Regions from separate parts of the Faecalicatena contorta genome, predicted to be linked through region 2. Evidence: riboswitches for the same ligand, from Rfam matches in the RefSeq annotation. Region 2 holds a riboswitch; each other region holds the start of a gene.
The links. Region 2 has a riboswitch for cobalamin ahead of MWG26_RS13260 (energy-coupling factor ABC transporter permease). Riboswitches for the same ligand answer to the same signal wherever they lie in the genome.
Positions count from the first base shown of each region.

Region 1 (6,131 bases), 1.7 Mb from region 2:
AACCATATAGAGCTTCTGTGCATTTCTTTGCAGGCCCGTTACTTCAATCGTATTCTTGCCTTCCACAACATCTGCCTTTGTTCCTTCTGCTATAATCTTAGCGCTGTCCGGCGCTGCTGCATCCGCTGCCTGAACCAGATAATACAGCTCTGCCGCCTTATTCGATGTCATATTAATCTTTGCACTGTTATCTGTACGTTCTGAGACAGCGCCATCATCAGTTGTAATAATCGGAAGCGCATTCTGCGTAAACAGGGTAAATGTATAATCTTTAGATTGTGTTCCATCCTCTGAAGCTACAGTCAGCTTCACCTTTGCAATTGTTGGATTTTCTCTGTCAGCAAAGGAAACATTAAAATATGTGTTACCTTTGTAATTCGTGCTGCCCTTAATCTCATCGCCTTCGTTCTTATTATAAACTCCACTGATAACGGTCATTGTCATCTTATCTTTTGAACTCATAAGCGTCGGCCAGATATACGCATCACTCATAACCTTGTCAACACCTGCCGTATATTCGGTAGTCATCGGATCAAATGCAGGATCTAACGAATACGCTGCACTTGCCATTCCTTCATTCGGAGAATTATCAATCCTGATTTCTTTTACTACCGGTCCTGTTACAACATGGAAAGTAAATGTTCTGACTGTACCGCCCTTCTTAAGCTGTACTTCAATCTCAGCTCTTCCGTCAACAAGTTTGATATCCTGCATTGAACCAGGTACTCCATTAATCATAACCTCTGTACCTTCATTTGCAGTCAGATCCAGCTTGAAGCTTTCTGTTCCCGGATCCACTTGAATCGTGTGGGAATTGATACTTCCGTCAAATGGTTTTCCACCGTCTATAATTCCGTTTCCGCCGTCTATATTTACCTCTTTCAGATATACGTCTGAACGCTTTAATACGAACTGCCATGCGGAGTCATTCTTTAAGTACAGATTGCCATCGCTGTCTGCAACCGCACTTGCGATGCAATACTGCTCATGAGTCGGTGTATAGAATAAACCGGATGCCGGATCAGCCTCTTTCAGGCCAGCTTTGTCCTTAATCATGTATAACTGTCCGTGTGCTGAATTAGCCAGGAAGTATACATACACATATCCGTCTTCTTTTTCATAACCGGTAATAATCAAACCGGAAGTCTGGCAGTAACCATCTGTCGGTACTGCATATGCCGGTGTCATTGCCCCTGTCTTCGGATCGATATCTGCCACCAGGATCGCATTGCCTTCTACGCCGAACATTTCACCGCCGTTAATACCTACATAAAGTCGGTTATTGTATATGGCCGGTGTACTCGTACTCTGCACGCCTATAGGCAGCGGATTAATCAGATTCTCTGTATCCAGTGTTCCGTCCTCTTTCAAATTATAAGAATGGACTTTGCCCTTTTGGCTGGCAACATAAATTCTTCCATTATAATAGGAAACATCGCAGCGAACCTGTTCTCCTAAATCTACCTGCTGCTTAATCTCACCGGTCATCTTATCAATACAGTTTAATACTCCATTATTGGTACACAAGATTACATAATTTTCATTGGTCCAGCAGCCATCCCAATAAAAGCTGCCAAGAGTGTCATCTCTCCAGGTTGCTGCCTTTCTTTCCGTTTGCTGAGATGGATCTTCATCAGTTACGGAAATACAAACGAAACCTGATTTTTTAGTGGTAAAGAATCCAACATAGATATATCCATCATCATAACGAATTGCACTCTCGCTCCGTCCGCCTGCCGGATCCTCATAAACCCAAAGGGATTCCAGTGTTTCTGCATTAAAGCACTGAATTGTACCATTCCCCAGCGGTACAAAGAGCATTCCCTCAGCGTATGTAGGAGGCATCAAACCAAATGTGGTTGGTGTTACTGTCTCGCTTGTCTTCAGGATCTCTCCTGTTTCCTTATCCAGAACATAAAGTTTATTCCCTGAAAGTGTGTAGACTTTGTTGTCAACGATGATCGGTGTTGTTCCGCTAGTCGGCTTAACATATTCCCCCGTCTGGCGTTCCCACTTTACTTCAATGGAATCAGGAGTAATGGGAGTCTTTGCATCCACAACTGACATATTGTCGCGGCCGGAACGGAAGCCCGGATAATCCGCATCAAGTTCAGGAAGCGTGATTTCTGCCGCCTTCTTCAGTTCAAATTCTTTTGTCTCGGACTGGCTGATATTCAGAATACCTGACTGGCCTACATATCCGAGTTTTGTTACTGCATAGCTGTAATCGTCACCTGGGAAAAGATTATACTTGCCATTCTCCGGCCATATACGCTCATTCTCCTCATCATAGATCGTAAACAATGCATCTTTGGGGTTCACCTGCACGGATAATTCAACTTTCTGTACTCTATCGATAATGACGGTATAGGAAGTTTGCTCTGCTGCCCCTTTTTCCACTTTAATAACAGCCTTATTCTCACCATTAACCAAATCCATTTTATAGGTTGAGCCGGTCACTTCTGTTCCGTTAACCATTACCTTTGAATTACCAGCAGCCGGATTCTTAACTGTAATGTTAACCGCATTCACATCACTCAGAACTTTCGCCCTATACTCTGTGGTTGTTTTTTTAAATGCAGGATCAAATTTCAGTGTATCTCCATTTTCATAATTCAACTGCAGGCCTGTCAGAATCGTGAGCTGTTTTATATGCACGGTATAAACTTCTGTTACCCCGCCTTTTGTAGCAGTAATGGTGATATCATTAGGAGTGCCATCATCTTTTATAGCACCTGCCATAGACTCATACTGATTCTTTGCCGTAGATTCAACATTTACATCCTTGCCTGCGCTATCCGTATAAGTATAAACGACCTTCATGTCTTTATCTGTCGTGCCTTGATGCAGCTTGACTCTTAATTGAACGTTTGTGGATGTGTCGCATACCAGCGTTGCCTCTTTTGTAAGTACGTCAAATACAACATTTTGAGCCTGATATCCTTCAATACCTTTCAGGAGAAGCGGTGCTTCCGCGGACTCCAGTGTGAAGTTTTTGGTCTCTGAGTCAGTCAGATTAACCGTCCCTGTCTGAGTTACAAATCCTTCTCTTTCGATCGTATAGTTGTAATCTTTTCCGGCCTCCAGACTGTAAACTCCATCTGTTCCCTGGACTGCCGCTCCGGCATCGTCTGTAATGGTTACAGTGGCATCTGCGGGGTTCGTTGTAACGGTCAGGTCGACTTTTTTAATATCTTTGATGATATTAAGAGTATATTCTTTCCCGACAGTCCCTTCCTTTTCTGCTTTGGCGACAATTGTAGTTTTTTCTTCCGTTAATGGAACCTGGCGTGTTGCGTAGAAAGCACCGTCTTCTAATACAGCAGGCTCACCATTGACAGTGTATACATTATTATCAATATCTCCCCACACCATGGCCACCAGGCTGACTTCAACTGATTCTGTCCCACCCGGAACTGTAATCTCGTACTCTGTTTTGCTTCCATCAAAGCCGGTCAAATATGAATTATCTCCATCTTTTACCAAAATTTCCATAAGAGGCGTTAATCGAACCACGTGTACTGTATATTCTTCTATCTTGTCGTCTAATGTGACAGTGATATGAACCTCTCCACCTTTGATCCCGCCATACTCGACCAAGTTGTCTAACAGCAGTTCTTCACCACTGGTCATTGCTGTTGTCACGCTATCGTTATAAATATTCTGGTACTTAGCCTCAATTGTAGCTCCTGCAGCTTCTTCCTTCAAAACTGCACATATGCCCAATGTCCCCGACTCTTCAACAACACCTACTGTGCATTCTTTTGTTTCAGGGTCAACCTCTGATATTAGTTTGACAGGTTCACCCTCTTCATTTGGATCAGAAGAAAAGCTGATCTCAGACAACATATTCGTATCCGCTGCAGTTCCTTCTGCCAAAACCGGCATTCCTCCAGCAAATACGGTGGTCATTATCACTGCCACCGCCAATAGCCAGGACAACCCCCTTCTTGTTCTTTTCTTTCGTTTCATTCTTTTTAATCCCTCCTGTTTCTCCTTTTTAGCCATAGGCTTGAAATGTACTATAGAAACAGCCAGCATCCCGTTTCATGCATTGACTGTTAGCTATCTTTTAGTAATGCATTCTTCTGTTCTTTTCCGTATCTATACTATTTATTTCAAACCAATACCCTATAACTAAAAATAAAAGCTCTTCCATCATTCCGATAGAAGAGCTCATCTTTTTTACTATATTATATTTTAAGTATACAAAACGGACTATTTCTTCATCCCAGAAATACATCGTAACAATCATCACGGCAGGTTTTCTGACTTCGCTTCATCCTCCGAAACACCTTCTCAGCATATAAATGCCAATGGTATATCATTTCTTCGTCCACGTTACAGTAGAGGTGACTGTACCGGTTTTGCACCGGTTTCCCTATTATCATTTCCCGATTATCCGGGAAATGCACCGCAATATATATATTTAATTACTTACTAACAACAATAATCTATTTAATCTATGTAGTTCATTATATAGTATCAACTAGTAAAAGTCCACTGTTTTTTCACACGGTTTTCTCACATTTTTCACAAAAAATTCCGCAACTTTTCACAATTTCACAGAGCATTAACAGACTGTATCAGACTACCATTTTCCAGATATAACTTTGGTAATTTTTCTAGATAGATATGCAAAAATATTCGATATTTATCACCCGGTCTTCATTGCTGACTGCATTTTCTCCCTGCAGCTGCTCACTGCCCTGCCGGACATCAGCACATCTTCCATTATGCTGCACTCAATCGTATAGTCTGCATCCGGCATGTACGCCATAAGCATTTCCAATGTCTCGTCTATCGGTATATTCCCGCGTCCCAGCCCCAGGTGCGAATCCCTGTCCCCACAGTTATCGTGGATATGGACATGTCCCGCGTGCTCTCCAAACGTCTGAATCCAGTCACTCAAAGATCTGGGCGAATAGCAATGTGCATGGCCAATATCCAGGCACAGTTTAAAATCCGGGGATTCAACCTTCTGTTCCACTTCAATCATCGGCGATATTTCCTTATCATACACATTCTCCATAAGAATCTGGACACCGCTTTTTCCTTCCATAAATTCATTCCAGAACTCAGCCATTCGTTTTGCCCAGTCTGTCAGATAATACACACCGGGAAGAAAGCCCGTATGGAAAATTATCTTTTTGGCCCCCAGTCTCTTCGCAGCCTCATATGTCTGCGTAAACCGGGCTTTTGTCACTGCCCTTACCATGGAGTCATATGCCATTGGATTCAAATCCAGAAATGGCCCATGCAGTGTCAGGTTCCTGGTACCTATGTATTCTAACCGTTCTATGTATTCAACGATCTTTTCATTCAGGCAGTCCAGATTTTCAGAAATGGAGAACTCAATACTCTCGATCCCAACATCAGTCGCTTCTACTACCTGTCTCATCTCTTCATCCTTAAGAAGATGACTTGCATATACCATAATATTCCACTCCCGATTCAGACTGTTCCCCTGAATTCTTTTTTTACCTAGATATATTCTGTTTCAAACCCTGAATCACGGCAGTACTTTTCCACTGCCCCGCCCTTTTTACATCGTATCTTTGCACTGCGGTTGATGACCCATGGCCCGATCTCTTCGGGATCATGACCAATCTCAAGCACTTTCAGCCTGTTGCAGCCATGAAACGCCCACTTTTCGATTACTTTTACAGTTGAGGGAATCTTTGCATATTGCAGGCTGTTGCATTTTAAAAATGCACTGTCCCCAATTTTTATTAGTCCCTCCGGCAGTTCCAAGGATGTCAATGCGTTCTGATAAAAAGCCTCTGCGCCGATCTCCCTTAATCTATCCGGCAAAACAATCTGCTCCAGGGCCGTACATTTATAAAATGCCCGCCGCTCTATCTTTTCGAGCGTTGCCGGAAGGGCAATGTGTTTTAGATTAACACACCCGGAAAAAGCCTCCGCCTTCACTTCTCTGCATATGCTGCCTACATCAATCTCCATCCTCTCCAGACTTTTGCACTGCGCAAACGCTCTGTTTCCAATAAAGTTAGTAGTTTTAGGAAGCTTTACCTGCTTCAGCTTTGTACAGTTATAAAATGCTTCCTTACGGATTAAGATTGTACCTTTCAGCTCAACTTCCCGCAGCATCGTATTGTAAAAACTCTGTG
Region 1 is NZ_BQNQ01000001.1:1,284,985-1,291,115, reverse strand. It holds gene MWG26_RS05785 (cadherin-like beta sandwich domain-containing protein) at 1-3,972, opposite strand, end outside; cobalamin riboswitch at 4,242-4,434, opposite strand; gene MWG26_RS05780 (sugar phosphate isomerase/epimerase family protein) at 4,658-5,437, opposite strand; gene MWG26_RS05775 (leucine-rich repeat domain-containing protein) at 5,485-6,131, opposite strand, start outside.
Region 1: it holds a riboswitch for cobalamin, as region 2 does, so the genes downstream of both, MWG26_RS05785 (cadherin-like beta sandwich domain-containing protein) here and MWG26_RS13260 (energy-coupling factor ABC transporter permease) in region 2, are expected to answer to the same signal.

Region 2 (6,131 bases):
GTTCCTCAGATCTGGAAAACCTTCTACCGTGCCCACCAGCACCTGATTGTAGCCAAGTGAGTGGAAGGTATACTCCAGGGTCGGGTATGCTGAATTCGCATGATGGTCTGTGCCGTGCCCCATCAGGATCAGTGCCTCGCCCTCCTCCAGGGTAACCTCCGCCATCATGGCATGAATGGATTTCTTATAGTCATCCACACTGGTAAGAAGCGGATTTCCCACGCGTATCCTGCGGAATCTGTCTGTGTAATCCATCACGTCCCTGAGCATTCTGTCGTTCTCTATCCCGTTGATAATATGGGTCGGCTGTACAATAACCTGCTCGATTCCGTCCTCTGCCATCTGTTCCATGGCTTCTTTGACATTCGCTACGAATAAATTTTCCTTTTTCTGCAGTTTGTTCTTAATCATTTTGCTGGTAAATGCGCGATAGATTCTATAGTCCGGAAATGACTCTCCGATCTGCTTTTCAATCGCCGTTATGTTTTTCTCCAGAGTGTCCAGATGGCTCGTCCCAAAACTCACGACAAGTATGGCCTTCTTTCCTGTTATCTTATCCATTTTCTGCTCTCTCTTTCCTATTAATTTCTGATATCGGCCTTCACCGCCTCTTATGCCTTGGAGGAGGCCTCTATATAATATTCCAGTTCTCTTATATTCACAGGCGGCTTCAGTCCGCCTCCCAGTATCCCTTTTTTCTGGAGCCGTGCAAACAGCTTTAATACGGCGGGTTCTTCCTGGTTGGTCATGGCCAGCGCCTCCTGATCCGTACACACTGTGACGGGATCCGCATGCCGCAGTACTCTTCCCTCATGCATCAGCACGATCTCATCAGCCCAGGACAGTGCGTAATCGATATCGTGCGTAGCCATCAGTATCGTAATTCCTTCTTCCGCCAGCCCATCTACGATCTGATTGACGATCTTTGTATGTTTTGCGTCCAGCGCGGCCGCCGGTTCGTCCAGTATGATGACTTCCGGATGCATCACCAGGATGTCGGCGATGGAAACCTGCTTTTTCTGTCCTCCGCTCAGGGCATGGGCCGGGCGGTCCCGGAAGGGCGTTATCTCAAGATGGCCGATCACCTGGTCCACTTCCTGTCTTGCTTTCTCTTCCGCTACACCCATGTTCAGGATTCCAAAGGAAATCTCCTGGTACACGCTTGCCGAAAACAGCTGATTATCCGGATCCTGAAAGACAATGCCGACCCTGCTTCTAAGATCCAGCAATCCCTTTTTGGAGTAATCCACCGGCTTCCCTTCAAATAGAACCATTCCCTCATCCGGCTTATATATCCCATTGCAGCATAGAAAAAAAGTGGACTTTCCGCAGCCGTTTGCACCCATGAATGCCACCTTTTTCCCCCTTTTTATTTTCAGGCTCACGCCGTTTAGGGAGTGCGGGCCTCCTTCTTCATATGCGTAGTGGACATCTCTCGCCTCTATTATGACATCCTTTTCCTCTGTATTCATAAGAATCTCCTCCATATTGTCAATGCAAGCAGGATCACTTCAAACACTGTGATTGCAGCGACCTCCTTTTTTCTGGCCGGATGATGTTCCGCAAGTACTCTGATCCTGCCGTCGTAGCACCTGGATTCCATGGCGTCATACAATGCATTGGATCTCTTAAATGCGCGGAGCAGCAGGCCCGCCCCCATCTTTCCGAAGGAACTCACCGATGTTCGCAGATCTTTGTTGCCCAGCCTGGACTTCTGTGACACCATCATGGCGGAAGCAGTCTCCATGAGCACAAAGATGAACCGGTAGATCAGAAGCATGAGTTCCGTCAATATCTCGGGGCAGTGCAGTTTTGCCAGCACGTCCAGAATATCTGTCATTGTCGTATTGAGAGATAAAAAGTACAGGCAGGACACACTCGCCATGGCTGTCGCAATCAGCTGTATCCCGAATAGAAGGGAATGAAAACTCCCTGTGATAAAAAAGCTGCCCACTGGAATTGCATAAGCATCCAGTGGGACTTTTGAGATATTGACTATAATCGCAAGTGTACTCAATATCAGGAATGTAAAAGGCACCGCCAGCAGCTTTGCGTATTGCCCCGCCGCTATGCGTCCTTTTTTCACGGTCAGGTATGTATTGACTGCAAACGCCACGCCTGCAACGATGAGTGAGCGGCTGACTACACAGAACAGCAGAGTTATCATGGAAAATGCAAACTTTTCAGCCGCATTTACATATCTTAATCTGGAGCGATAACAGAGCTTATCTACTACAATCATGCCGCCCTCCTTCCCGGAATCTTATTCCTCTTTATTCCATCTTTTTCTGCCATTTTTTTCTTTCTACGAATCGTCCCATCACAAAAGCGATGATGCCAACCCCGATCCCTGTCTGGATACAAAAAATCAAGCTTTCTACCTCGCCAGGCAGTTCGCCGCCCAGCGCAGTCTCCAGCACCGGTGTAAACCATGGGGTGTATTCCCCCTGAATCTCTTCTATCATAACGCTCCCCGCGTCATCAGAGCCGCCGAACTCAGCGCCTTTCTTCGCGAACAGGGGCACAATTGCAATTAATACAGCTGCGATCAGAAGAATAATGACTGTTTTTGTATTTTTACTCATCCTATTTTGCCTCCTTTAAAAATCCAATTGCCTTGAGTTCCGGTTTTGCATATGATTCCAGGCCGATGACAATGATAACCGTAAGGATGCCTTCGATGACTGCCAGCGGAAGCTGGGTCGGTGCAAATACACCCAGGAATTTAACAGCAGATGCCGCAACACCGCCGGCCTCGGATGGGTAAGCGAGTGCAAGCTGGATGCTGGTCACACAGTATGTAAAGATATCGCCCAGAAAAGCCGCCAGAAAAACGGATACTTTTCGGTTCACATTCATTTTTTTACAGAGCTGAAAGATTCCAAACGACAGAAGCGGTCCCGCTATCGCCATGGAAAATGTGTTTGCCCCCAGTGTTGTCAATCCGCCGTGTGCCAGCAGAATCGCCTGGAACAAAAGCACGATGATTCCCAGTACGCTGACTGCCGCCGGGCCAAACAGGATTGCCCCCAGCCCTGTGCCCGTCATATGGGAACAGCTTCCCGTCACGGACGGGATTTTCAGGGAAGAAATCACAAAAATAAACGCCCCCGCCATTGCAATCAATGTGATGGTCTTTCTGTTTTCTTTTAATCTTTTTTTCAGGGAAATCAGGCCGGCAACCAGGAATGGAACACAGATAACGCCCCAGGCAATACAGTATTTAACCGGAAGATACCCCTCCATAATGTGCATTGCATTCACAGCCGGTGTGACGGCAAACATCAGCGCAAACGCGATGGCTGCCTTGAGTAAGAATTTTTCTTTTTTTGACATATTTCTCTCTCCTTTTTTGTGATATGTTGTCTTGAAATACCCCCAGGTATACCACAAAATCGTATGAGATCTGCGGCATAACACCCGGTCATATCCCCGTAACCATTCAGATCCATTTAAAAGCGGGTTTTCTGACTCAGGCATCAACACGGTATTCCGCCTTCCCATGAAAATTCTCACAGTGACATCATGGATACCATTCCACCTTTACAGCAACGGGTATTGTGCAGGATTTCCACCTGCTTCCCCTGCGGCCGTCCGCTGCAGATACTATACTCCACTTGGACAGCTTACTTTTAAATTGTATGCCAGACCTGAATTATATACCGAAAGGGTAACATTACCCTTTTGGCTGCTTTTTATCGGAGGTATCTCCCCCTAATACTCGATCCCCCGTCTTGCCCGGATCTCCCGGTCAAAGGGATGTTTGATTTTTCGGATCTCGGAAACATAATCCGCAAGCCCGATCAGCTTTTCGTCCGGATTTCGTCCGGTCAGAACGACCTCCAGTTCCTTAGGTTTCTTTTCCAAAAAGGCCAGCGACTTTGTGTGATCAATGAGGCCATAATGATAGGCTGCCATAAACTCGTCGACCACAAGCATATCATACTCTCCGGATACTGCTTTTTCACAAACCGTATCCCACAGCCGTGCATAAGTCTCCTGAGCCTCCGCTTTCTCCGCTTCGGACAGCGTGTTGAAGAATCCAAATGATTTGTCCATATGGAGTACCGTAATTCCCTCCACGGCATCCAGAATCTTGAGCTCTCCGGAGTCCTCGTTCTTCAGAAAACGCGAAAAAAGAACCTTCATACCGCTTCCGGCCGCTCTGACAGCAAGCCCTGTTGCGGCAGTCGTCTTCCCCTTTCCATCTCCACAGTAAATATGTATCAGCCCGTTTTTCATGCGCCCACCTCATCCAAAATCCCTCTTATTTTATCATAAATTGTCTGATTATGCAATTTTCACTATCTATCATTGTATATGATTTTCCGTTCTTCCGTTTGTACTTTTTTCTTTTGTTTATGTAATTTTTTAAGAACGAGGGCAAAGGGGTCAGACCCCTCTTCAGAGGGGTCTGACCCCTTTGCCCTCCGTATTCAGAATATTCTGAATATAACCCTTTATTTCTTCCACACTGTACCCTGTTTCTGCAGGCCTTCCAATCACTACAAGCGTTACCCCTGTCTCTCTGGCAGCCTCCAGTTTTTCCTCAAACCCCCCCGCTTTGCCTGATTCCTTTGTCACAAAATAGTCTGCTCCTGTGTATTTCAGCATGGCAGTATTTAATTCTTTCGAAAAGGGTCCCTGCATGGCGATGAGATGGGAGCCCTTGAATCCAAGCTCCACGCTCTCTTCCACGGACTCTTTTGTCGAAAGAACCCTGGCAAAACAGCGTTCTTTGTAATGGTCGATCGCTGTGTACAGCCTTAATTCTTTGCTCCCGGTGGAAATGAATATCCGGCCTTCCCGTGTTTTGAGATACTCTACTGCTTCTGCCACGGAATTTACAATTACCATATTGCGGTAAGATCCTGCGCCGCCTGTCCCGCTTTCGTCCCGCAGACAGCGGATATAACCGGCGCCGCTCCCCTTACAGGCATTTTGAATATTCTCCGTGGCCAGGCGCGCAAAGGGATGAGTGGCATCGATCACAAGCCTGATCTGATTCTCCCTGATAAATCCGCAGATAGCCTCTTGATCCATCCGGCCCGTTATGACCCGGATATTTTGAATTCCTTCCACGCATTCCATTCCGTACTCTGTAGCCGTACTGACGAAGGCTGGCGCAGACAGCGTGCCTAAAAATTCAGCCAGCATTCTTCCTTCTGATGTTCCCGCAAACAGCAGAATACTCATTCTTCCGTTCTCCATATTCCTTTTCCTCCCCTTTTCCGCAGCCTATTTATGTCTGATACTTAGATTTTATTTTAAGTACAACAACTGGCATATCCTGGAAATATTCCGGTTGTGTTTAAACCTCTTTCACAGTATAATATATCACATAGCAAATTGAAACCACAAACATAAGGGAGCTTTTATATGTTTTTTAATCTAATTGGATTTATTCGGAAAGACTTAGACCTAAAAGAAACCTATTTTAAAAGTGCGGAAAATGAAATCGCAAAGAAAAATCTGATCCTGCTTCAGGTTTCCAGTCTGCTCAATGTCCTTCTCCTTGTCTTATTTTACATAATAACCCCGTTTATCATTAAAGGCTGGACAATCACATTACAGCATTTTCTTTTTCTCCCGGCGGCACTGGCCTTTTTCATCATCTCTACAGTTTACGCAAAGACAGGCCGCAGAGACAAGCGCGTGATAACCGGCATCTGCCTGGCTTTCGAAATCACGCTGTTTGCTTTTGTTATTTCTATAGATGTCTTTCCTTACCCGGATGCTCCCAGCTCTTTCCTACCGCTTTTATATATTGCGTTTCCAGCGCTGTTCATTCTCCGTTTCCGTCAGATGTTCACGGTCATGTTTCTGGTCGAGGTCGTATACGCCGTTGCAGTCTTACAGATAAAAAATCCGCTGATGGCAGAAAACGACATCTTTAATTCTGTCGTTTCCTTTATCTTTTCGCTGGCAGTCGCCCACGTAATCCTGAAACTCCGCGCCGATGACCACGACATACGCAGCCGTTACAAACGCCTGAGCATGCTGGATTCCCTCACTGGCATTCTAAACAAAAAGTCCTGTGAAAATGCAATTTCCCAGTATCTGAATACAAACGCCCCCGTGTATTGCGCCCTGCTCTTTCTAGATCTGGACGACTTCAAAAAGATCAATGA
Region 2 is NZ_BQNQ01000001.1:2,969,741-2,975,871, forward strand. It holds gene MWG26_RS13240 (sirohydrochlorin cobaltochelatase) at 1-561, opposite strand, end outside; gene MWG26_RS13245 (energy-coupling factor ABC transporter ATP-binding protein) at 612-1,472, opposite strand; gene cbiQ (cobalt ECF transporter T component CbiQ) at 1,469-2,242, opposite strand; gene MWG26_RS13255 (energy-coupling factor ABC transporter substrate-binding protein) at 2,274-2,585, opposite strand; gene MWG26_RS13260 (energy-coupling factor ABC transporter permease) at 2,587-3,336, opposite strand; cobalamin riboswitch at 3,441-3,642, opposite strand; gene MWG26_RS13265 (cob(I)yrinic acid a,c-diamide adenosyltransferase) at 3,715-4,242, opposite strand; gene cobK (precorrin-6A reductase) at 4,405-5,211, opposite strand; gene MWG26_RS13275 (GGDEF domain-containing protein) at 5,380-6,131, shown strand, end outside.

Region 3 (6,131 bases), 1.6 Mb from region 2:
CAATGGGTACTTCGGCGGTCCGGAAAATGTTTACGATCACCATACCGAACGTCAAGTACGGACTGATCAGTGCCATATTTGTAGCGTTTACCTACAGTTTTACCGATTTTGGCGCCCCCTCGGTTGTGGGAGGCAACTATAACGTGCTGGCAACAGACGTCTACAAGCAGGTAGTGGGGCAGCAGAACTTTAACATGGGTGCGGTAGTGGGAATCATCCTGCTGTTTCCGGCCGTTCTGTCCTTCGCAGTGGATCGGATTACAAATAAAAAGCAGAATGCGGCGATCAGCGCAAAATCCATACCATACCAAATCAAACCACACAGGCCCAGCGACATGGCGGCAACTATATTCTGTTTTCTGATCACGCTGGCTATGCTGTTGTTTTTTGCAGTCGCCCTGTTTGCCTCTCTGATCAAATTCTGGCCCTACAACCTGACATTTACACTGTCCAACTATGACCTGGGCAGAATCTCCTCAGGCAGCGGAATCACTGCATTCAAAAATTCCATAATCATAGCGCTCATATCGGCATTTCTGGGAACTTTCATCACATTCCTGGGAGCATACCTGATTGAGAAAAACCAGAAGTTCAAGGCCAGCAGAAGATTTACATACATGCTCTCCATCACCCCAATGGCGATTCCGGGAACCGTTGTAGGCCTGAGTTTCATCATGTTTTTCAACGCGCCAGACTTCAAGATCCCATTCACAGACGGCTACGTACTACAAAATCCTTTCCACTTTCTATACGGAACCATCTGGATCATCGTATTGGCAAACATGATTCACTTCTACTCCGTGCCCTTTAGCACCGCCACAACCGCCCTGAAAAGGCTGGACAAAGAATTCGAAACCGTATCCGAATCCCTCGCAGTCCCCTTCTATAAGACCCTGCGCCGCGTCACACTCCCTCTGTGTACGCCCGCAATCTGCGAAATGTGGGTATACTTTTTCGTGAACTCCCTGGTCACCGTATCCGCGGTCGTATTCCTGTTCACCCCGACGGCCCCCATAGCGGCCGTAGCCATAGTAAGCCTTGAAGGCGCAGGTCAGACCGCCCCCGCCGTAGCGATGTGCATGCTCCTCCTCTTCATAAATCTAATCGTAAGGGCACTCTACGAAGCCGGCCGGCATAGAGGGCAGAAAACAGGTTTATCATCCTGATGTTTCTGCAAAGCCGGGGCAGAATACCTGTCCCTCAGCATGTGTATGTGCACCGGGGCGGTTATTCGTGTTATTGCGAAAAATATAAGAACTATTTGTAATTTTTTATCTGATCGTCGTTCTTGTGTTGACAATATTCTTATTTCAGGGTATGTTTGTCTGGAAAAACTGAATCATACTATTCATCAAATGCTCGAAAGAGGTAAAAGGGAATCAGGTGAAAAGCCTGAACGGTCCGGCCACTGTATCCAGGGAGTGAAAGCTGTAAGATGTCATTGCAGAATCTGTATTTTGTGAGAAGGCACAGCATGAGCGGTAATCTGGAAGTCAGGAAACCTGTTTGACGAATAAGAGAGGAAACTTCCGGTTAAAAGTGCCCTGTCTGAATATTTAAAGTTGTTACGTACATTTTTGGAGACAACTTTGTTTGTGTGTACCTAAAGTATATACATGTATTAGACATTTGCTTATTTCGGGCAGATGTCTTTTTTATGATATAGGAAGTTCCTCTGGGAGGATGCACACGCCGCGATAAGGCATATAGCCGCGAAGCGGCGCGGCGGCGCCAAATCGTGCAAGCTCACTCTGTACTTTTGCAGTTATAAGCAGAAGTTAGAGAATGAAGATGAATATTTGTGAGGATAGTTTTAAACTATTAATGGAAAGAGGAGAAAAAGTATGAAATTGAGAAACAAACTGATCAGCATAATGCTGGTGCTTGCATTAGGAATGAGTATTACAGCATGTGGAAAAGATGCTTCCGATGCGGATGCAGCATCCGCGGAAAAGGCAAAACCGGCACAGGAAGAAGAAACTAAAACGGAGGGGGAATTTCCCTTTACATTAAAAACGCAGGATGATATCGAAGTTACATTTACACATGTGCCTGAAAGAGTAATTGCAGCCAATGCATGCACAGGTGACGAATTAATGGCAATGGGACTGGGAGACAAAATTATCGGCAGAGCATATACAAATTCTAAAATCAATCCAGAGTGGAATGATGCGTATTTAAAGATTCCAGAGCTTGCAGAGTCAGCCCCCTCATTGGAGGCAATCCTGGCGCAGGAGCCGGATTTTGTCTATGGGCGGTCCAGTGCATTTTCTGAAAAAAATAATACAGAACATGGGACATTAAACGGCTATGGTATTATGTCACTTGCTTCAATTGAAGGATATACGATCGGTGCGGATGTTGATGTTGTATATGAAGATTTTTATAACCTCGGACGTATCTTTGGTCTGGAAGACAGAGCAGAAGAAATCGTAGAGGAAATGAAGGCTCAGATCGAGTCGGCTGAAAATGCGGTGAAGGGTCAGGAAACCGTGAAAGTATTTGTTTATGATATGGCGCAGGACGGCGGAGCATATACCTGCGGAAATAATTTTACTGCAAAACTGATTGAACATGCAGGAGGGAAAAATATCTTTTCCGATATGGATAAGACCTGGGCAAATGTAAGCTGGGAAGAAGTAGTAGAACGTGCCCCGGAAGTCATTGTGATAGACGATTACGGTGATACCTCTTTAGAACAGAAAATATCCGAATTAAAAGAGAATCCGGCATTGGCAGCAGTACCGGCAATTGCAAATGACAGAATTATTTCTGTAAATCTTTGCGAGGTATTCGCAAGCTCTATGACGGGAGATACAATTGAAAAATTTGCAAAAGCATTCCATCCGGACTGTTTTGAATGAAAGTGATGTACAGGTATGAAGAATATTTGTATGGCTATAAAAAAGCATAGCGTTGTATGTTCCATTATTCTTTGTATACTGCTGATCATTTCTATTGTTTTGGCCGTCGGAATAGGGCCGGTTACCATAGACTTTTTTTCCGTCTGGAAAATTGTGCTGCATAACATATCCCAGTACATTGGTCTGGAACATCTGATTTCTATAGAAGAAATGAAAAACAGTACACAGAATATTGTCTGGTTTTTAAGGGTGCCAAGGGTGCTCCTGGGCGGCCTTGTAGGAGCGGGGCTGACACTTTCCGGGATCTGTATGCAGGCGTTTACAAAGAATCCGCTTGCAGAACCCTATGTGCTGGGAATTTCATCCGGCGCATCTTTGGGGGCCGTGCTGGCAATGCTTGCCGGAGTCTGGCTTCCATGGAGCGGAAGGTTAACCGTCTCCACAGGTTCTTTTGCCGGAGCGATGGTATCAATGCTTTTTGTGTACACTCTGGCAAGAACAGGAAATGCAGTGACGCCAGTACGTTTAATCTTAGTGGGAGTTGCAGTCTCGTCTTTATTCAGCGCTTTGACGAATTACATCGTGTATACGGCCCCGAATGATGCGGCGGTAAGAGAGGCAACCTTCTGGATGCTGGGTGGATTAGGAAGTGCTGAATGGAGCGATATCCCTCTATTGGGGATACTCATTATCCCGGCATTTTTGTGCCTGATGTACCTGTCCAGGGCCTTAAATGCACTGCTGATGGGAGAACATTCAGCCATTACACTTGGTGTAAATGTAAATATTGTGAGGCGGATTCTCATCATTGTGTCTGCCTTATTAACAGCTTCTGCCGTTGCAGTAAGCGGCTGTATTGGATTTATCGGGCTGGTAGTTCCCCATATGATCCGCTCCATTGTAGGAGCGGATCACAAAAAACTAATTCCGCTTTCAGTTCTTACAGGCGCCCTGTTCATGATCTGGGTAGATGTGGGAGCCAGAATGCTTCATCCGCCGACGGAAATCCCCATAGGAATCCTGACAGCATTTATCGGGGCCCCGTTATTCCTGTGGATGATAAAGGTACGTCAATACGAGTTTAAATAAGGGGGATCAGCATGACATGATAGAAATCAAAGAACTTTCTTATCAAGTACGGGACAGACAGATACTATCCCAGATTGATATGCACATAAAAAAGAAAGAATTTGTAGGCATAATCGGCCCAAACGGAAGCGGAAAGTCTACACTTCTAAAAAATATATATAAAGTCCTCAAACCACAGGAAGGCAGCATCTTCCTCATGGAAGAAAATCTAACAGCTATGAGCAATCGGGAAATGGCGCAAAAATTATCGGTCCTCATCCAAGAGCAGGAAGCAAGCTTTGACTTTACCGTAGAAGAAGTTGTAATGATGGGCCGTCACGCCAGAAAAAAGATGCTGGAATCAGAAGACAATAGGGACAAAAAAACAGTACAAGAAATCTTAAAAAAGATCGGACTCTATTCCATAAGCAGCCAGAGTTTTCTCACCCTCTCAGGAGGCGAAAAACAAAGAGTCCTGATAGCCCGTGCATTCGTCCAGGACACACCCTGCCTAATCCTGGACGAGCCCACAAACCACCTGGACATCAAATACCAGCTAGAACTAATGAATCTGGTAAAAGCCCAAAACAAAACCGTAATAGCCGCAATACACGACCTAAACATAGCATCCTTATATTGCAGCTATTTATATGTCTTAAAAAATGGCCAAATTGCAGCCCAAGGTCCGCCCCAGGAAGTCCTGACAGAAAAAACAATCCACGAAGTGTACGGCGTACATGCAACTTTATACACAGACCAAACCGGCCAAAAACACATCCTATTCCACCCTCGATAGATGTTAAACACCTGTCTCCCAGCGAGCTTAGCGGCAGTTAGGAGGAAAACGGACAGAAACGTATGGCTGAAAACTGATTTCCGAATCAGTTTTCAAGAAAGCCTAAGCCGTATAGGCATCAGCCTGGGCGGTGAATGCTTTCGGTGCCATACATTTCTGTCCGTTTCTTCCTTACTGCTGCTTAACGAAGCGCCCATATTTCTCACGCCGTATGTGTCTCTGCACCCGGCCGGACATTCTGACGCACACTTCGCGCCCCCCATCTGCCCAAAAAACTTCCCTCCCCACAAACCGCCCCCTTTTATTGTAATGATTTAGATGCTATAATGATCACATCGAATAAAAAGAGAGGTGTACTATGAGTATTTATGATTTGGATGCGTACGAACTGATATTAAAAGAAGATTTATCAGACTTAAAATCGAAGGGCAGCCTTTTGCGACATAAAAAGAGCGGAGCGAGAGTTCTGCTAATGGAAAACGACGACGAGAACAAGGTATTTTCCATTGGATTCCGCACTCCGCCTTCCGACAGCACGGGTGTTCCGCACATCATGGAACATTCTGTACTGTGCGGTTCCAGGGACTTCCCGGTTAAGGATCCTTTCGTAGAACTGGTGAAAGGTTCTCTGAACACTTTTTTGAATGCCATGACCTATCCGGACAAGACTGTTTATCCGGTTGCGAGCTGCAATGACAAGGACTTCCAGAACCTGATGCATGTATATATGGATGCGGTATTTTATCCGAATATCTACGAGCACGAAGAAATCTTCCGCCAGGAGGGCTGGAGCTATAAACTGGACAGCCCGGATGGGGACCTGGAATACAACGGTGTTGTTTACAACGAGATGAAGGGGGCGTTTTCCTCTCCTGAGGGAGTGCTGGACCGGGTAATCCTGAATTCCCTTTTCCCGGATACTTCCTATGCAAATGAGTCGGGAGGGGATCCGGAATTTATTCCTGAATTGACATATGAGCAATTTTTGAATTTTCATAGAAAGTATTATCATCCTTCCAACAGCTATATCTATCTGTATGGCGATATGGATATGAAAGAGAAGCTTCAGTGGCTGGACAGGGAATACCTGAGCAGATTTGACCAGATTCCGCTGGACTCAGAGATTAAATACCAGAAGCCTTTCGAAAAAGTGAAGGAACTTGAAATTGAATACTCTATTTCAAGCGAGGAGACAGAGGAGGATAATACGTATCTGTCCTATAACAAAGTGATCGGTACGAGCCTGGATGAGAGGCTGTACCTGGCATTTCAGATTCTCGACTATGCGCTGCTTTCCGCTCCGGGTGCCCCGCTGAAAAAAGCGCTTGTGGATGCCGGAATCGGCAAAGATATTATGGGGTCCTATGACAATGGGATATACCAGCCTATATTCTCTGTGATTG
Region 3 is NZ_BQNQ01000001.1:1,339,488-1,345,618, forward strand. It holds gene MWG26_RS05960 (putative 2-aminoethylphosphonate ABC transporter permease subunit) at 1-1,166, shown strand, start outside; cobalamin riboswitch at 1,337-1,524, shown strand; gene MWG26_RS05965 (ABC transporter substrate-binding protein) at 1,845-2,864, shown strand; gene MWG26_RS05970 (FecCD family ABC transporter permease) at 2,880-3,953, shown strand; gene MWG26_RS05975 (ABC transporter ATP-binding protein) at 3,970-4,728, shown strand; gene MWG26_RS05980 (insulinase family protein) at 5,087-6,131, shown strand, end outside.
Region 3: it holds a riboswitch for cobalamin, as region 2 does, so the genes downstream of both, MWG26_RS05965 (ABC transporter substrate-binding protein) here and MWG26_RS13260 (energy-coupling factor ABC transporter permease) in region 2, are expected to answer to the same signal.